DNA from 4 places in the Terrabacter sp. P2_E3 genome. Region 4 is predicted to be linked to each of the others. Evidence: riboswitches for the same ligand, from Rfam matches in the RefSeq annotation. Region 4 holds a riboswitch; each other region holds the start of a gene.

Region 1 (3,944 bases), on a different contig from region 4:
ACCGCCCGGATGCTCGCGTCGAGGAGCATCTCCATGAGCTCGGCCGCGCGGGCCTCGCGAGGCCCGCTCACGTGGCTCGGCGCGTGGTTGAGCTCACCCACGACGACGTCGAAGCCACGGTCGCGGAGGCACTGGACGGCATACGCGAACCGTCGCCAGAGCTCGTCGGAGACGCCGGAGCTCGGCGAGGTCACGCCGATCCGGTCGCCGGGGCGCAGTGGGGCGGGGTAGCGGATCGGCATGGCTGCCATCGTGCCAGCCATGCCGATCCGCTTCAGCCCGGTTTCGGGCGGGTCGGTCGGTGGCGTCAGGCCTTGGCGGCCGTGAAGCCCTGCTCGAGGTCGGCGACGATGTCGTCGATGTGCTCGATGCCGACCGAGAGGCGCACGAGGCCCGGCGTCACGCCGGCAGCGAGGCGGTCCTCGTCGGGGCCCTGGGAGTGCGTCGTCGAGGCCGGGTGGATGACGAGCGAGCGGACGTCGCCGATGTTCGCGACGTGGCTGTGCAGGGTCAGCGCCTCGACGAACTTCTTGCCCGCCTCGAGGCCACCGGCGATCTCGAACGAGAGCACGGCGCCGGCGCCACGCGGCGTGTACTTCTCCGCGAGAGCGTGGAACGGGCTGTCCGGCAAGGACGCCCACACGACCTTCTCGACCTGGTCGTGACCCTGGAGAAAGGCAGCGACCTGGTGGGCGTTCTCGAGGTGGCGCTCGATGCGCAGCGACAGCGTCTCGATGCCCTGGGCGATGAGGAACGCGTTGAAGGGCGACGCGGCCGGGCCGAGGTCGCGCAGCAGCTGGACGCGGGCCTTGAGGATGAAGGCGAGGTTGGCGCCGAGCGGGCTGCCGACGCCGAGGTCGCGGGCGAAGACGAGCCCGTGGTAGCTCTCCTCGGGCGTGTTGTAGTTGGGGAACTTCTCCGGGTCGGCGCCGAAGTCGAAGTTGCCGGCGTCGACGATGACGCCGGCGATCGAGGTGCCGTGACCGCCGAGGTACTTCGTCGCCGAGTGAACGACGATGTCGGCGCCCCACTCGATCGGGCGGATGAGGTAGGGCGTCGCGAGGGTGTTGTCGACGACGAGCGGCACGCCGTGCTCGTGCGCGAGGGCCGCGACGGCCTCGATGTCGAGGATCTCGCTCTTGGGGTTGGCGATGGTCTCGCCGAAGAGGAGCTTGGTGTTGGGGCGGATCGCCGCGCGCCACGAGTCGATCGACGTCGGGTCCTCGACGAAGCCGACCTCGATGCCGAACTTCGGCAGCGTGTGCTTGAAGAGGTTGAACGTCCCGCCGTAGAGGCTGGGGGAGACGACGACGTGGTCGCCCGCCTCGGCGATGTTGAGCACGGCGAGCGTCTCGGCGGCCTGGCCCGAGGCCACGAGGAGGGCGCCGACGCCCCCCTCGAGTGCCGCGATCCGCTGCTCGACGACGTCGGTCGTCGGGTTCATCAGACGGGTGTAGATGTTGCCGAACTCCTTGAGCCCGAAGAGGTTCGCGGCGTGGTCGGTGTCGTTGAAGACGTAGCTCGTCGTCTGGTAGATCGGCAGCGCGCGGGCCCCCGTGGCACTGTCGGGGGCCTGGCCGGCGTGGATCTGCTTGGTCTCGAAGGACCAGTTGGGCTCGGTCATCGGTCGTCCTGCTCTTCCTGGGTCGTGTCGCTGACCGGGTCCCGTGTCACCGGGCCCCGTGCACCGACGGGTCGGTGCGGGAGAGAGGCTCTCCGCGCTTGCCCGAGCGCCGGGTGGCGTCGACGGGCCAGGTCTTCACCCGGGGCACCCCACCGCGGTTGGAGGGTTGCCGGCCAGCGAGCCGGGGCTTGTCGCTGGCGCTCATGACCTACCGGCGAGTGTACGTATGCGTGTCCGCCACGTGGGAGGGCGTGTCCTCATCGTGGACGGGCCCTTTCCGACGAGGGCCTCAGACCGGCGTAGGGCCGGGTCGAATCAGACGGGATGGCTTGCAGGGCAGAGCGGTTCGTTGTCCACAGGGGATCGTCCACCTCTTGAAAGTCGTTCGAACACCTGTTCTGCTTGATGCATCGAAGGATCACCGAGAGGAGGCTCACCGTGCCGTACACGCCGTCACCGGTGGAGTCCTCCGGTGTGCCGGGGGGTGGGTGCTGGACGACTCTGCGAGTGGCGTGGACGGGCGACCGTGGCCGGCTGTCCCGGTCGCTGGGACCGGTGCTGGAGCGCTGGCGCGCCGATGCCGCACTCGCCTCTGTTCCGGGTGCTGCGGTGGCCTGCGGAAAGGGGCGCACCGGTGATGCTGCCCGGGTGACGGCCGGTGAGCGCGCGGCTGCAGCGGTGGCGTTGGAGGGGTTGGCGCGGGCCGGGGAGCGGGTGCTGGCCGAGATCGAGGCGCTCGAGGTCGCCAAGGCGCGCCTCGAGGCCGACCTGCTCGCCGCGTACGGCGCGCTGGCCGGCATCGAGGCCCAACAGGTCGACGCCCTCCCGGRCGGGGCCGTCGCCCGGGTGTCCGCGCGGGTCTCGCCCGAGCGGGTCGTCACCGAGGAGATCGCCCTCGCGACCGGGGTCGGCGCCGGGGAGGTCGCCCGCCGGCTGGCGCTGGCCACCGAACCCCGCCGGCACCGGGTCGTCCTCGGTGCGCTGCGCGCCGGTCGGCTGTCGCTGCACCGGGCGCTGCAGGTCGTCTCCGACACCGCCCAGCTCCCGGACGCGGACGTCACGTCGGTCGCGCAGGCGGTGCTCGCCCCGTCCCGGGACGGGCAGCCAGTCCCGCAACGCACCTTCACCGCCCGCCTGCGACGGGCGGTCGCGTCGGTCGATGCCCGCGGCGCCCAGGAACGGCACGCGCACGCCAGGGCCCGGCGCGGGGTGTTCGGCCGGCTCACCGACGACGGGATGGGCTGGCTGACCGTGACCACCGACGCCGCGAGCGTCGCTGCCGTCATGGACCGCCTCGACACCACCGCCCGGGGGCTGCGCGGCGCGGGCGATGCCCGCAGCCTCGACCAGCTCCGCGCCGACCTCGCCACCGACGCCCTGCTGCACCGACCGGGCCACCCCGGGGCAGCACTCCCTGCCGCGCCCGGACCCGCCGTCGATGCGGCACTGGGCGCAGCATCCGGGAACGCCGTCGACCCGGCGCCCCGGGAGGCGTCCCGAACCGCGTCCGGAACCGCGTCCAGCACGGCATCCGGAGCCATGCCCGGGACCATCCCGGGTGAGGCGGCGGCGCTGGCGTGGATCGTCGTGCCGTTCGAGGTCGCCACCGGCGAGGCCGACACCGCCTGCGAGGTCCCCGGCCACGGCTGGGTCACCGCCACCCACGCCCGCGAGATCATCACCCGCCCCGGATCCGTCTGGGCCACCCTGCCCGTCGACCTGCCCACCGGCCGCGCCCTGTCCCGCCCGACCCGCAGCTACCGCCCGACGCGCGCCATGGTCGAGCACGTCCAGGCTGTCGACGGGGTCTGCCGCGGACCCGACTGCCACGTCCCGGCCACCCGCTGCGACCTCGACCACGAGACCCCCTGGCCCACCGGACCCACCCGCGTCGGCAACCTCCACGCCAAACACCGCCTCCACCACAACCTCAAGACCGACGGCATCTGGACCTCCACCCCGACCCCCGACGACGGCCTCACCTGGACCACCCTCACCGGCCGCACCTACACCACCCACCCCAAGAACTGGCGCGACGGCCTAGCCCCACCGGCAGGACGGGGCAGCCCCACCACGTCAACCGATCACCCACCGTCGCAGGGCGATTCAGGCCATCGCCACCTCGGCGCGCACGACCCACCACCCTTCTGAGTGGGCCGCGCCGCGTCAGGAACGCAGGGTCAGGAAGGCAGGGTCAGGAATGCAGGGTCGCGACATGGTCACGCGCCCGCGTGAGCCAGACGTGGCGTTCAGCGGACGGCATGCCTGCGGGGAGGCTGCGGTACGCCGTCATCCGCCGGCTGCCCATCGTCAGGACCTC
Region 2 (3,944 bases), on a different contig from region 4:
GCACCCGGAGCGTCCAGCCCGAGGTCGACGTGACCGTGCCCAACGGCACGGTGCGTCTCAAGGTCGCCCATCCCACGGCGCCCTTGCGCGGTGACACCGTCGAGTGGCGCGCGGGCCTGCGGGCGCTCCAGTCGTGGAAGCAGCGTCTCGACGGCGACGAGCTCCTCGTCATGGCCGGCGACTTCAACGCCGGCTTCGGCCACCCCGGCTTCCGCGACCTCGCCGCGGGCCTCGACGACGCGCAGCGCACCGACGGGCAGGGGTGGGTGCGCACCTGGCCCTTCGCGGGCAACCGGCTTCCGGCCTTCGTCCAGCTCGACCACCTGTTGAGCCGCGGCCTCACGGTCGTCGAGGCCGGGCAGGTGGCTCTCAATCGCGCCGACCACGCCGCGGTCTGGGCGAGCTACGCCCTGCCGGCGCGCTGACCCGACCCTGAGCGTTCGAGCGCACCGACCGCGCGCCCGCGCTCGGGCACGGACCCGCTCAGCGGCGTACGTCCGCGGTCACCAGGGTCGCTCGACCTCGACGTCGCGCGGGTCGGTGCCCTCGAGCGCCCATCCGGTCTCCGTGAGCGACCACTCCGCGTCGGTGCCCTGCTCGACGAGCCGCGCGACGGCGGCGAGGAGCCGCTCGACGCCCTCGAGCGTGCTGCCGAGGCCGATGCTGGCGCGGACCGCGGTGGCGGAACGCTCGCCCCACGGGTCCTCGAGGAGCTCGTCGACGAGCAGGTGGGCGCAGAACTTGCCGTCCCGCACGCCGATGCCGTGCTCGACGGAGAGGACCTGCGACACGAGCGAGGAGTCCCAGCCGTCGATGGTGAAGGCGACGACGCCGACCCGGTCGCTGTCGTCACCGAAGATCGACAGGACCTCGACGCCCGCGACGTCGTCGAGTCCGGCGCGGAGCCGCTCGAGGAGGCGGGTCTCGTGCTCCTCGATGGCGTCGCGGTGCCGGCTGATCGTCGAGCAGGCCGCGGCGAGGGCGATGGCTCCGATGACGTTGGGGCTGCCGCCCTCGTGGCGCGCCGGCCCGGTCGCCCACGTGGTGCCGTCCTCGGTCACCGAGCGCGTCGCGCCGCCACCGAGCAGGTAGGGGTTGCCGGCGTCGAGCCAGTCGGAGCGCCCGGCGAGGACGCCCGCGCCGTAGGGGGCGTACGTCTTGTGCCCCGAGAACGCGACGTAGTCGGCGTCCCACGCGGCGAGGTCGATGGTGCGGTGCGCCGAGAGCTGGGCCGCGTCGACGGCGATCCGGGCGCCGTGCTCGTGCGCCAGGGTGGCGAAGCGCTCGACCGGCCAGACCTCTCCCGTCACGTTCGAGGCGGCCGCGACGACGACGAGGCGGTGGCGCGACGGGTGGTCGGTCAGCGCCTCCTCGAGCAGGGCGTGCGCGTCCTCGACGGTCTGCGGGACGGGGAGGCGCACGGTGCGGAAGCGGCCCCAGGGCAGCAGGGTCGAGTGGTGCTCGGTGCCGAAGACGAAGACCGTCGTGCGGCTCGGCAGCGCCTTGCTCAGCAGGGCCCACGAGTCGGTCGTCGTCCGGGTGAAGATGACGGAGTCGCCCTCACGCGCGCCGACGAAGGCGGCGACCTCGGCGCGGGCCTGCTCGTACCACGCGCTCGTCAGCCGCGAGGCGAACCCGGCGCCGCGGTGCACGGAGGAATAGGTCTCGAGGGCGCGGTCGACGGCCGCCTGGACCGTCTCGAGCGCCGGCGTCGAGGCCGCGTGGTCGAGGTTGGCGTATGCCGTGTCGCCGTGGAGCGTGGGCACGCGCAGTCCCGCGCCGACGACGGTGGGCAGGGTGCGCGCCTCGGGCACGACGTGCAGGGCGCGGGTGCGCACGACGGGTGCGGGGGAGCCGCCACAGAGGGAGGCCGCTGGGTGCGTCGAGGGAAGGACCGACATGGGAGTGCTCCTGGGTCATGGGACCCACCCGGTGCAGGTCCGCGCTTGCCGACCTCGATCACACGTTCAGACCGAGGGTGGCCTGGTCGTCACCCGGAGCACCCCACCGCGGAGGAGGGTTGCTGGCCAGCGAGCCGGGGCTTGTCACTGGCACTCATGACCTGCGCACGACGATAAAGGGGTCGGTCACCGGCTGTCCACCGGTCGGTCCCCGGGTGTCGCGATCTGAGACGCCGACCCCGCCGGGGACCTCGCGGGACGGTGGCGGGCGCGCCCACGGCATACGGCAGCCGCGTCCGACTGGTCAGCCCTGTTGCGCGTGTGACGCGTGAGTTCAGCGGTGCGTTGACGTACGGTGCGAGCATGGCGTCACGTCCGTCCACCAGCCAGCGCTCGAGCTCCGCCGCGGCCACCCGCGCCAAGGGGTCCGCGGGCAGCGCCTCGTCACGCCCTCCCGCAGCCCGGGGCGGCCGGCCCGCGCAGCGCAAGCCCGCGGCCCGCAAGCCCGCCGCCAAGACCGCGTCCAAGACGCGGGGCGGAGGCCTCCCCTTCCCGTTCGGCGCGATGCGCAACACCTGGATGGGCGTCTCGCACATGGCCGGGGGAGCGGTGCGCCGCGTCGGGCACAGCGCCGCCGACCTCGAGCCGGAGCACCGCCGCGACGGCATCGGCTTCGCGCTCATCGCGCTCGCCGTGGTCGTCGCCGCGCGTGAGTGGTGGGGCGTCTCCGGCACCTTCGGCCAGGTGGTGCACGCCGTCTTCGCCGGCACCTTCGGCCGCGTCGCCTACGCCGTCCCGCTCGTGCTGCTCGCCCTCGGCCTGCGCATGCTTCGCGCTCCCCAGGACGACGCGGCGACCAACCGCGTCGTCGTCGGCACCATCGCCCTGACCTTCGCCGCGTGCGGTCTGTCGCACCTTGCCGACGGCATCCCCAACCCGCCCGACGGCGCCGACGGCATGCGTGCCGCCGGCGGCATCCTCGGCTTCCTCGCCTCGAGCCCGCTCGCGGCGGCCGTCTCGACCTACGGGGCGCTCGTCCTGCTCGTCCTGCTCGGGCTCTTCGGCCTGCTCGTCATCACGGCGACGCCGGTCAACATGATCCCGACCCGCCTGCGCCAGCTGCGCGCCCTCGTCATCGACCGCGACCACGTCGACGAGCAGCCCGACGAGGCGCTCGACGCCCCTGCCGCAGCGGTGAAGCGCGCGCGCCGCAAGGCCGTCGACCTCGCCGACCGCGACGGCGACGAGGCGTTCCGCCAGGCCGCGCAGAAGGCCCTCGAGGACGAGGCGACGACGCAGCTGCGACCGGGCGAGAAGCGCCCCACGCCTCCCGGGCTGCTGGCTCCCCGTCCCGGCGGCGAGAAGGGCGGCGAGAAGGTCATCGACGCCACCGACCCCAAGACCCTCGGGGCTCCCGACACGAGCAAGGTCGGCCCCAAGGCCGAGCTCATCCCGCCGCCCATGTCCGACCTGCCGGCTCGCGTCGAGCAGCTCAGCCTCGGCGGCGACATCACCTACCAGCTGCCCGACCACGCGATGCTGACGCCGGGGCCGCCGCACAAGACGCGCAGCGAGACCAACGACCGCGTCGTCGAGTCGCTGACCAACGTCTTCGACCAGTTCGACATCGACGCCGCCGTCACGGGGTTCACCCGCGGCCCGACGGTCACGCGCTACGAGGTCGAGCTCGGCTCGGGCACCAAGGTCGAGCGCGTCACCGCGCTCTCCAAGAACATCGCGTATGCCGTCGCCTCGGCCGACGTGCGCATCCTCAGCCCCATCCCGGGCAAGTCCGCCATCGGCATCGAGATCCCGAACCTCGACCGCGAGAACGTGTCCCTCGGCGACGTGCTGCGCAGCAACACGGCCCGCACCAACGAGCACCCGATGGTCATGGGTGTCGGCAAGGACGTCGAGGGCGCCTACGTCATCGCCAACCTCGCGAAGATGCCGCACCTGCTCGTCGCGGGCGCCACCGGATCGGGCAAGTCGAGCTTCGTCAACTCGATGATCACCTCGATCCTCATGCGCTCGACGCCCGAG
Region 3 (3,944 bases), on a different contig from region 4:
CGTGAGGACCGGCTTCATCTGCTTCAGGTCGAGTCCTGCATCGACCTGGGCGCGCGCGATCTCCGTCCCGGTGATGGTGCCGCTGCTGCTGCCCTTGACCAGGAGCTGCATGATCGCCTCGTGCTGGAACACCTTCGGCAGGGTCTTGGGAGCTCCAGCGGTTGTTGCCTTAGGCACGGATGCAGTCGCCTTTCGTCACAGGTCTCGTCTGATGGTCGACCCGAATCCGGGCATGCACCATCACAACGAACGAGAATGGGGGTTGGTGCCGGAAGAGCTTGGCCTGTCGGAGTCGATCCCTGTTTCGAGCTCTCGGTGCGCCTCGTGCGATCCGGTACTCGGACATTATAAAACGGCGTACGCCCTCCGAGCGAACGCGCGTCCAACCCGCGTGCCGCGAACGGGCGTCCGGCCCGCACGAACCGGGCCGGACGACGTGCCGGAGAGGGCTCAGTCGCCCTTGACCGCGAGCACCGGGCAGCTCGCGTCGAGCAGGATGCGCTGCGCGTTGGACCCGAGGATCAGCTTGCCGACCGGGCTGCGGCGACGCAGGCCGATGACGATGAAGTCGGCCTTCTCCTCCTCGGCGACGGAGATGAGGTCCTCGGCGGGGTCGTTGCCCCGGACGAGCTGGCGCACCTCGTGCTCCAGGCCCTTCTCCTCGAGCAGCGTCTGCACCCGGGCGAGCTCGCTCTCGAACTGGCTGGCCTCGTTCGCGTCGAAGTCCTTGCCGCCCCGGTGGGAGCTGATGACGACGAGCTTCGCTCCACGCAGGACGCACTCCTCGGCGGCTCGCTTGAGCGCCGCGCGACCTTCCTTGGTGGCGACATAACCAACGACGATGGCCACTTTCCCGGACCTCCTTGGGACGGAAACAACCAGTGCTCGCACCGTACCCGATTACGAGGCGTCCGGCGCGTCCCGCGCGAAGTCTCACCGCGGCGTCGGCGACGCGGACGACGAGCGTGCGACAGCACCGCCTGTCGGCGAACCGCCCCGGCGCGCAGATGGGTTCAGTCGCGGAGTCGTTCGAGCGCGTCCCGTACGATGCGACCCACCTGGTCCTCCTCGATGAGGAAGCCGTCGTGCCCGAACTCCGAGGTGATGTGTGCGCGTCGGGACCCCGGCAGGGCGGCGTGCAGCTCGTCGGAGAGCCGGGGCGGGTAGAGGCGGTCGGTGTCGACCGAGACGATGGTGCACTCGGCGCGGACACGCTCGAGGGCGGCCTCGAGCCCCCCGCGGTCGCGCCCGACGTCGTGCGAGTTCATCGCCTCGGTCAGCACGACGTAGGAGTTGGCGTCGAAGCGCCTGGCCAGCTTGCCCGCGTGGTGGTCGAGGTAGGACTCGACGGCGAACCGGCCGCGGTCTCCGGCGCGCAGCGGGTCCTCACCGAGCTGGGCCTCGCGTCCGAAGCGGGTGCCGAGCTCGGTCTCCGTGCGGTACGTGATGTGGGCGATGCGGCGAGCCAGGCCCAGGCCGGTGTCGGGTCGCGCGTGGCCCTCGTAGTAGTCGCCACCCGCATAGTCTGGGTCGTTGCGGATCGCCAGCAGCTGCGGCTGGCACCAGGCGATCTGGTCGGCGGTCGCGTACGCCGTCGACGCGAGCACGATGCAGCGGTCGACGTCGTCGGGGTGCGTCACGGCCCACTCCACCGCACGCATCCCACCCATCGAGCCGCCGACGACGGCCGCGAGGCGGCGGATGCCGAGCCCGTCGAGGAGGCGTCGCTCGACGGCGACCTGGTCGCGGACCGTGACGTAGGGGAAACGGCTGCCCCAGGGTCGACCGTCGGGCGCGGGGCTCGCGGGGCCGGTGCTGCCCTGGCACCCGCCGAGGACGTTGGACGCGATGACGAACCACCGCTTGGGGTCGACCGGTCCACCGGGCCCGATGAGGGCGTTCCACCAGCCGGGCGAGGCGTGTCCGTCGCCGGCCTCACCGAGGACGTGGCTGTCGCCGGTCAGTGCGTGCTCGACGAGGATGACGTTGTCGCCGGCCTCGTTGAGCCGGCCCCACGTCTCGTAGGCGATGCGGACGTCGGGCAGCACTCCCCCGCGCTCGAGCTCGATGTCACCGACGTGGGCGAACTGCCGCCGCCCGACCGGGTCGCCGTCACGCCAGGCGCCGTCGGGCCGGCGGGGCTCCGGTGCCGTCGGGTCGACGTGGCTCGTCGCCGCACGGTCCCTCGTCGCCGAGTCGCCGGTCTGGCCGGTGCCAGCGGTCCCGGGCCGCGCACGGCGACGGGTGCTCTGCGTCCGGTGGGTGACGGTCATCGGGGTACTCCTCGGTCCTCGCGCTTGCACGCACCCGGGGACGGGGCGGCCTGGTCTTCACCCGGGGCACCCCACCGCGAAGGAGGGTTGCCGACCAGCGAGCCGGGGCTTGTCGCTGGTACTCATGACCTGCTCCAACCATACGCGAGGCCTCGCGGAGAGGCCGCGCGCCGTTCCACGACATGGACGGACGGCGCCGCCGCCGGAGACGCTCAGGCGCACTCCCGTGGCCGGAGGCCGACGTCGAGGGCGTGCCGCAGCAGCCGCCCCAGCCCGTCCTCGGGCTCCAGCTCGAGCGCACGGTCGACCGCGACCCCGGCCCGCGCACCGTCGCCGCACCACCACGCCATCGAGGCGAAGAGGGACAGGACGGGAACCGCATGATCCGCCGGCGTGAGTCGGCAGACCTGCTCGAGGCGGGACAGGACGAGTCGTGGCGTCGCAGCCTCGTCCCACTCCTCCCAGCCGCTCGGGTCGGTGCCGTCACCGAGCCACGACTCGGGAGCCGCGTCGGGCGCTGCGGCGAGGCCGGCCCGAAGGTCGAGCGAGCGCGGTCCGTCCCGGTCAACCGACGCTTCGAGCGCCGCGACGGTCCCCATGGCGTCCAGCTCGTCCAGCACCCGTCGTGCCTCGAAGACGTCGCGCGGCGGCTCGCCATCGTCCTCGTAGTCGTCCTCGTGGTCGTCCTCGTGGTCGTCCTCGTCGCTGTCGTTGTTGTCGTCGCCGGGGTCCTCGTCGTCGGTGTCGTCGTCGTGCCGGTCCGACGACGGCGGCCCCGCAGCCAGCAGCTGCAACAGCGCTCGGAGCGCGTCGGAGTCGCCCTCCTCGAGGCGTTCCTGCACGGGCGTCCCCGACCCCGCCGCGGTGTCGGGGTCGCCCGGGTCCGCACCCGATCCCGGGGAGCGACCGGGCTCGGCGCCGTCGGGTGTCCGGACGCCGGCCGTCTCGTGATCGCCCGCAGCCGGGGCGAGCCGGAGGTCTGGACCGAGCAGCACCCCGAGGAGGGCTGCGAGGTCGTCGGACAGGAAGTCGGCCGAGGCCATCCCGGGGCAGAGCCACGCCACCAGGGCGTCATGGAAGCGCGGGTCACGGAGCGGACCTACGAGGGACGGGAGCCAGTGCTCGACGCCGTACCCCTCGATCTCGCCGTGCAGCACCCCTCCCCAGGCCACGAGGGAGTCGTGGACGAGGAACTGGCGAGCCGTCGGGTCGCCGCCGTCGAGGACCCCGAGCGCCGCGCCGGGTCGGCGCCCCCGTCCTGTGGGTCGACGGCGCCGACCCCGGGCGGGCTTCCGGTCCGTCCGGCTCGCCCGGGCCGGCGTCCTGCTGAGGGAGCCACCGGCTGCCACATAGCGGCGCTGCCAGTCGTCGATCGCGGCGGCAGCGAGGTCGTGCCGGGGCTCCGTGGGGGCGAGCGGCTCGACGAGCCTCGCCAACCCCTCTCGGTCCGCCAGGACGGAGTGCCCGAGCGCCACGTAGCTCGCGACGGCCGGCACGTCCGCCTGCTCCGGGAGGAGCCAGCCCTCCGAGGGGCAGCAGTCGCACCCGACCGAGCGCCAGCGCCCCTCGAGGACCGCGAGTCGCTCCCGGACGACGACCCGGTGGTCCTCGACGCCCGTGGCGAGCGCCTCGAGCAGGGCCAGCGACTCGTCGCGCACCTGCTCGAAACCC
Region 4 (3,944 bases):
GACGGCGACGACCGTGACGGCATACGTCGTCGGGCGGTGGACGGGGTGGGGACGTGCGGGCATGAGGACTCCTCTCGGCACCCGGGGGGGTGCGAGTCATGGGTGGCCGGTACGGCCGGAGGGGTTGGGGGTGGGGTGGTGGCGTGCGGTCAGAGGACGCGGTCGAGGAAGGCTCGCGTGCGTTCGTGGGCAGGGTGGTCGATGACCTGCTCGGGCGGTCCCTGCTCGACGACGCGGCCGCCGTCGAGGAAGACGACGGTGTCGGCGACCTCGCGGGCGAAGCCGACCTCGTGCGTGACGACGACGAGAGTGGCCCCGTCGCGGGCGAGCTCCTTGATGACGGCGAGGACCTCGCCGACGAGCTCCGGGTCGAGAGCCGACGTCGGCTCGTCGAAGAGGATGACGTCGGGCTGGAGCGCGAGGGCTCGGGCGATGGCGACCCGCTGCTGCTGACCACCGGAGAGCTGACGTGGGTAGGCAGCCGCCTTGTCCGCCAGACCGACTCGCTCCAGCAGCGCCCTGGCCTCGACCTCGACCTCGGAGCGCTTGCGGCGCTGCGCCGACACCGGCGCCTCGACGACGTTCTCGAGGACGGTGAGGTGCGGGAAGAGGTTGAACTGCTGGAAGACGAAGCCGATGCGGCTGCGCTGGCGCAGGATGTCGCGCTCGGGCAGCTCGTGGAGGCGGTCACCCACCTGCCGGTAGCCGATGAGCGTCCCGTTGACGCGCACCTGACCCCGGTCGATCTTCTCCAGGTGGTTGATGGTGCGCAGCAGCGTGGACTTGCCCGACCCCGACGGTCCGAGGACGACCGTGACGGTGCCCTCCGCCAGCTCGAGGTCGACGTCGTCGAGCACCCGGTGGGCCCCGAACGACTTCGTGACGCCGCGGAGGTCGACGGCGGCGGTCATCGGGCGACCTCCTCGGGACGACGCGCTGCCTGGGTCGCGATGCCGGCCCACCGGGCCCGGAGCCGCTGGAGCGGTGTGGGCGGCAGCGACCGGGCGCTGCCTCGGGCGAAGTGCCGCTCGACGTAGTACTGCCCGATCGACAGGAGCGTCGTGAGGATGATGTACCAGACCGTCGCCACGAGGAGCAGCGGCACGACCCGGGAGTTGCGGCCGTAGATCACCTGCACCTGGTAGAAGAGCTCCGGGATCGCGAGCACGGAGACGATCGAGGTGCCCTTGAAGAGGCTGATCACCTCGTTGGCGGCGTTGGGCAGGATCGAGCGCATCGCCTGCGGCAGGACGATCCTCGCGAACTGGCGGCGCCGCGGGATGCCGAGCGCCGAGGCCGCCTCGCGTTGCCCCTCGTCGACGGAGAGGATGCCGCCGCGGATGATCTCGGCCGCGTAGGCCGCCTGGTGCAGGGCGAGCCCGAGCACCGCGGCGCCGAGGGCCCCGAAGAGGTCGTTGGTCTCGACGCTGCCGAAGGACGGCCCGAACGGCAGCCCGACGCTGATCGTCTGGTAGAGGTAGGCGATGTTGAACCAGAAGAGCAGCTGGACGATGAGCGGGATCGACCGGAACGCCCAGATGTAGGCCCACGCGACGGTCCGCAGGAACGCGTTGGACGACAGTCGCATGGCCGCGAGGACGAGCCCCAGGGCGAAGCCGGCCACGGTCCCGAGGACGGTGAGCTGGATCGTCGTGCCGAGAGCCCGGATGACGGTCTCGGTGGCGAAGTAGCGACCGAAGGTCGCCCAGTCCCAGCCGGGGTTGGTGACGAGGCCGTTGACGAACATCGCCAGGAGCAGGCCGACGCCGGCGACGCCGACCCACGTCCACGGGTTGCGGCGCGGGACGACGGTGAGGACCGGCCCGCCTCCGGACGGCGGGACCGAGTGGGTTGCCCGCGCCGGGGCGGCCGAGAGGGCGGACGTCGACGCTCCCGCCGTGGGCTCGGCCGGCGAAGGCGGCGAGGACGACGATGACGATGTGGTGGTCGGCGGCGCTGAGCGCCGGACCGTGGAGAGGGATGGCACGTGAGGCTCCTGGAGGGATGGCTCGGGCACCCGTCACCGAACGGGTGGCGGGGAGCGGCGGCGGCCGCGTGGGTGCGTGCTGGCGTCCGGGCCCCCCGGGGTCACCGTTGGGCCGGGCGCCGACCGGCCGGCCGAGGTCTCGGCGGCCAGGACGTCGTCAGGGACGACAGAGCGCGCTGGACACGCGGAGCAGGTCGACGTGGCGGCGGAGCACGAGGTGGGTGCTCGTCGTGCGCGCCATGTCGGCTCCTCGGTCCTGGACCCGACCACTTCGAGTCCGCGCTTGCCGTCGCCTGCTGGCGACGGCCTGGTCCTCACCCGGAGCACCCCGCCGCGGTGGAGGGTTGCTGTCCAGCGAGCCGGGGCTTGGCACTGGAACTCTTGACCTGTCGATGACACTACGAAGCCCGCCGACGCCCCGTCAATCGCCGATATGGGCGCATTCTCCCCTGCTTGGGGCTTCTACCCCGCACCGCCTGTCGAGCGAATTGCCATGTGCCACAACATCATTCGTGTGATCACCGCGATGCTTCGGCCAATCAATTCCTAGTAATTCAGTCGGAAATAAACCTGAAGCCTTCTTGCATCCTGAGACAGCGGACACGAAAGAGCCCCGGACCCACAGGGTCCGGGGCTCTTTCAGAGCGTGTCGCTCCAAGCAGTGACTGGCGTCAGTTGCCCGTCAGCTTCTCACGAAGCGCAGCAAGCGCCTCGTCCGAAGCCAGCGTGCCCTCGACCGGGGCCGGGGCGTTGCGCGGGGCGCGCTCGCTGCGGTCGGCGTCGCCGGCCTCGGCGACGTCACCGGTCGCGGACGAGTACGACGTCGCGGAGCCGGCGTTGGCCGCAGCCTCGGCGTCGGCCTTCGTCGCGGCGTCGACCTGGGCCTTGTGGGCCTCCCAGCGAGCGTGGGCGTCGGCGTACTGACGCTCCCACTTCTCGCGCTGGGCGTCGAAGCCCTCGAGCCACTCGTTCGTCTCCGGGTCGAAGCCCTCGGGGTACTTGTAGTTGCCCTGCTCGTCGTACTCGGCGGCCATGCCGTAGAGGGTCGGGTCGAACTCCGACGCCGCGACGGCCTGGTCGTTGGCCTGCTTGAGCGACAGCGAGATGCGACGACGCTCGAGGTCGATGTCGATGACCTTGACGAAGATCTCGTCGCCGACGTTGACGACCTGCTCCGGCAGCTCCACGTGGCGCTCGGCCAGCTCGGAGATGTGGACGAGGCCCTCGATGCCGTCCTCGACGCGCACGAACGCACCGAAGGGGACGAGCTTGGTGACCTTGCCGGGGACGACCTGGCCGATGGCGTGCGTGCGAGCGAAGTGCTGCCACGGGTCCTCCTGCGTCGCCTTCAGCGACAGGGAGACACGCTCACGGTCCATGTCGACGTCGAGCACCTCGACGGTGACCTCGGTGCCGACCTCGACGACCTCGGACGGGTGGTCGATGTGCTTCCACGACAGCTCCGAGACGTGGACGAGACCGTCGACGCCGCCGAGGTCCACGAACGCACCGAAGTTGACGATGGAGGACACGACGCCCGAACGGACCTGGCCCTTCTGGAGCTCCTTGAGGAACGTCGTGCGCACCTCGGACTGCGTCTGCTCGAGCCAGGCACGGCGCGACAGGACCACGTTGTTGCGGTTCTTGTCGAGCTCGATGATCTTGGCCTCGATCTCCTTGCCGACGTACGGCTGGAGGTCGCGGACACGACGCATCTCGACGAGCGAGGCGGGCAGGAAGCCGCGGAGGCCGATGTCGAGGATGAGACCACCCTTGACGACCTCGATGACGGTGCCGGTGACGACGCCGTCCTCCTCCTTGACCTTCTCGATCGTGCCCCAGGCGCGCTCGTACTGCGCACGCTTCTTGGACAGGATCAGACGGCCTTCCTTGTCCTCCTTCTGGAGGACGAGGGCCTCGACCTCGTCACCGACCTTGACGATCTCGCCCGGGTCGA

The links. A riboswitch is a leader RNA that binds a small molecule or an ion and turns the genes downstream of it on or off. The one in region 4 is predicted to bind S-adenosylmethionine.
Region 1: another riboswitch for S-adenosylmethionine. It lies ahead of AC1DW8_RS20095 (bifunctional o-acetylhomoserine/o-acetylserine sulfhydrylase); the one in region 4 lies ahead of AC1DW8_RS01715 (putative leader peptide).
Region 2: another riboswitch for S-adenosylmethionine. It lies ahead of AC1DW8_RS12535 (aminotransferase class V-fold PLP-dependent enzyme); the one in region 4 lies ahead of AC1DW8_RS01715 (putative leader peptide).
Region 3: another riboswitch for S-adenosylmethionine. It lies ahead of metX (homoserine O-acetyltransferase MetX); the one in region 4 lies ahead of AC1DW8_RS01715 (putative leader peptide).

Annotation. Positions count from the first base shown of each region.
Region 1 is NZ_JBFUEN010000019.1:24,242-28,185, reverse strand. Features, by position in the region: gene AC1DW8_RS20100 (LD-carboxypeptidase) at 1-263, opposite strand, end outside; gene AC1DW8_RS20095 (bifunctional o-acetylhomoserine/o-acetylserine sulfhydrylase) at 308-1,624, opposite strand; SAM riboswitch class IV at 1,714-1,833, opposite strand; gene AC1DW8_RS20090 (HNH endonuclease signature motif containing protein) at 2,273-3,775, shown strand; gene AC1DW8_RS20085 (TfoX/Sxy family protein) at 3,819-3,944, opposite strand, start outside.
Region 2 is NZ_JBFUEN010000009.1:23,960-27,903, forward strand. Features, by position in the region: gene AC1DW8_RS12530 (endonuclease/exonuclease/phosphatase family protein) at 1-425, shown strand, start outside; gene AC1DW8_RS12535 (aminotransferase class V-fold PLP-dependent enzyme) at 504-1,901, opposite strand; SAM riboswitch class IV at 1,938-2,063, opposite strand; gene AC1DW8_RS12540 (FtsK/SpoIIIE family DNA translocase) at 2,265-3,944, shown strand, end outside.
Region 3 is NZ_JBFUEN010000013.1:77,794-81,737, forward strand. Features, by position in the region: gene AC1DW8_RS17440 (RNA polymerase sigma factor) at 1-132, opposite strand, end outside; gene AC1DW8_RS17445 (universal stress protein) at 451-849, opposite strand; gene metX (homoserine O-acetyltransferase MetX) at 1,014-2,273, opposite strand; SAM riboswitch class IV at 2,289-2,403, opposite strand; gene AC1DW8_RS17455 (DUF4192 family protein) at 2,486-3,944, opposite strand, start outside.
Region 4 is NZ_JBFUEN010000001.1:360,335-364,278, forward strand. Features, by position in the region: gene AC1DW8_RS01700 (ABC transporter substrate-binding protein) at 1-63, opposite strand, end outside; gene AC1DW8_RS01705 (amino acid ABC transporter ATP-binding protein) at 150-911, opposite strand; gene AC1DW8_RS01710 (amino acid ABC transporter permease) at 908-1,987, opposite strand; gene AC1DW8_RS01715 (putative leader peptide) at 2,145-2,228, opposite strand; SAM riboswitch class IV at 2,262-2,374, opposite strand; gene rpsA (30S ribosomal protein S1) at 2,659-3,944, opposite strand, start outside.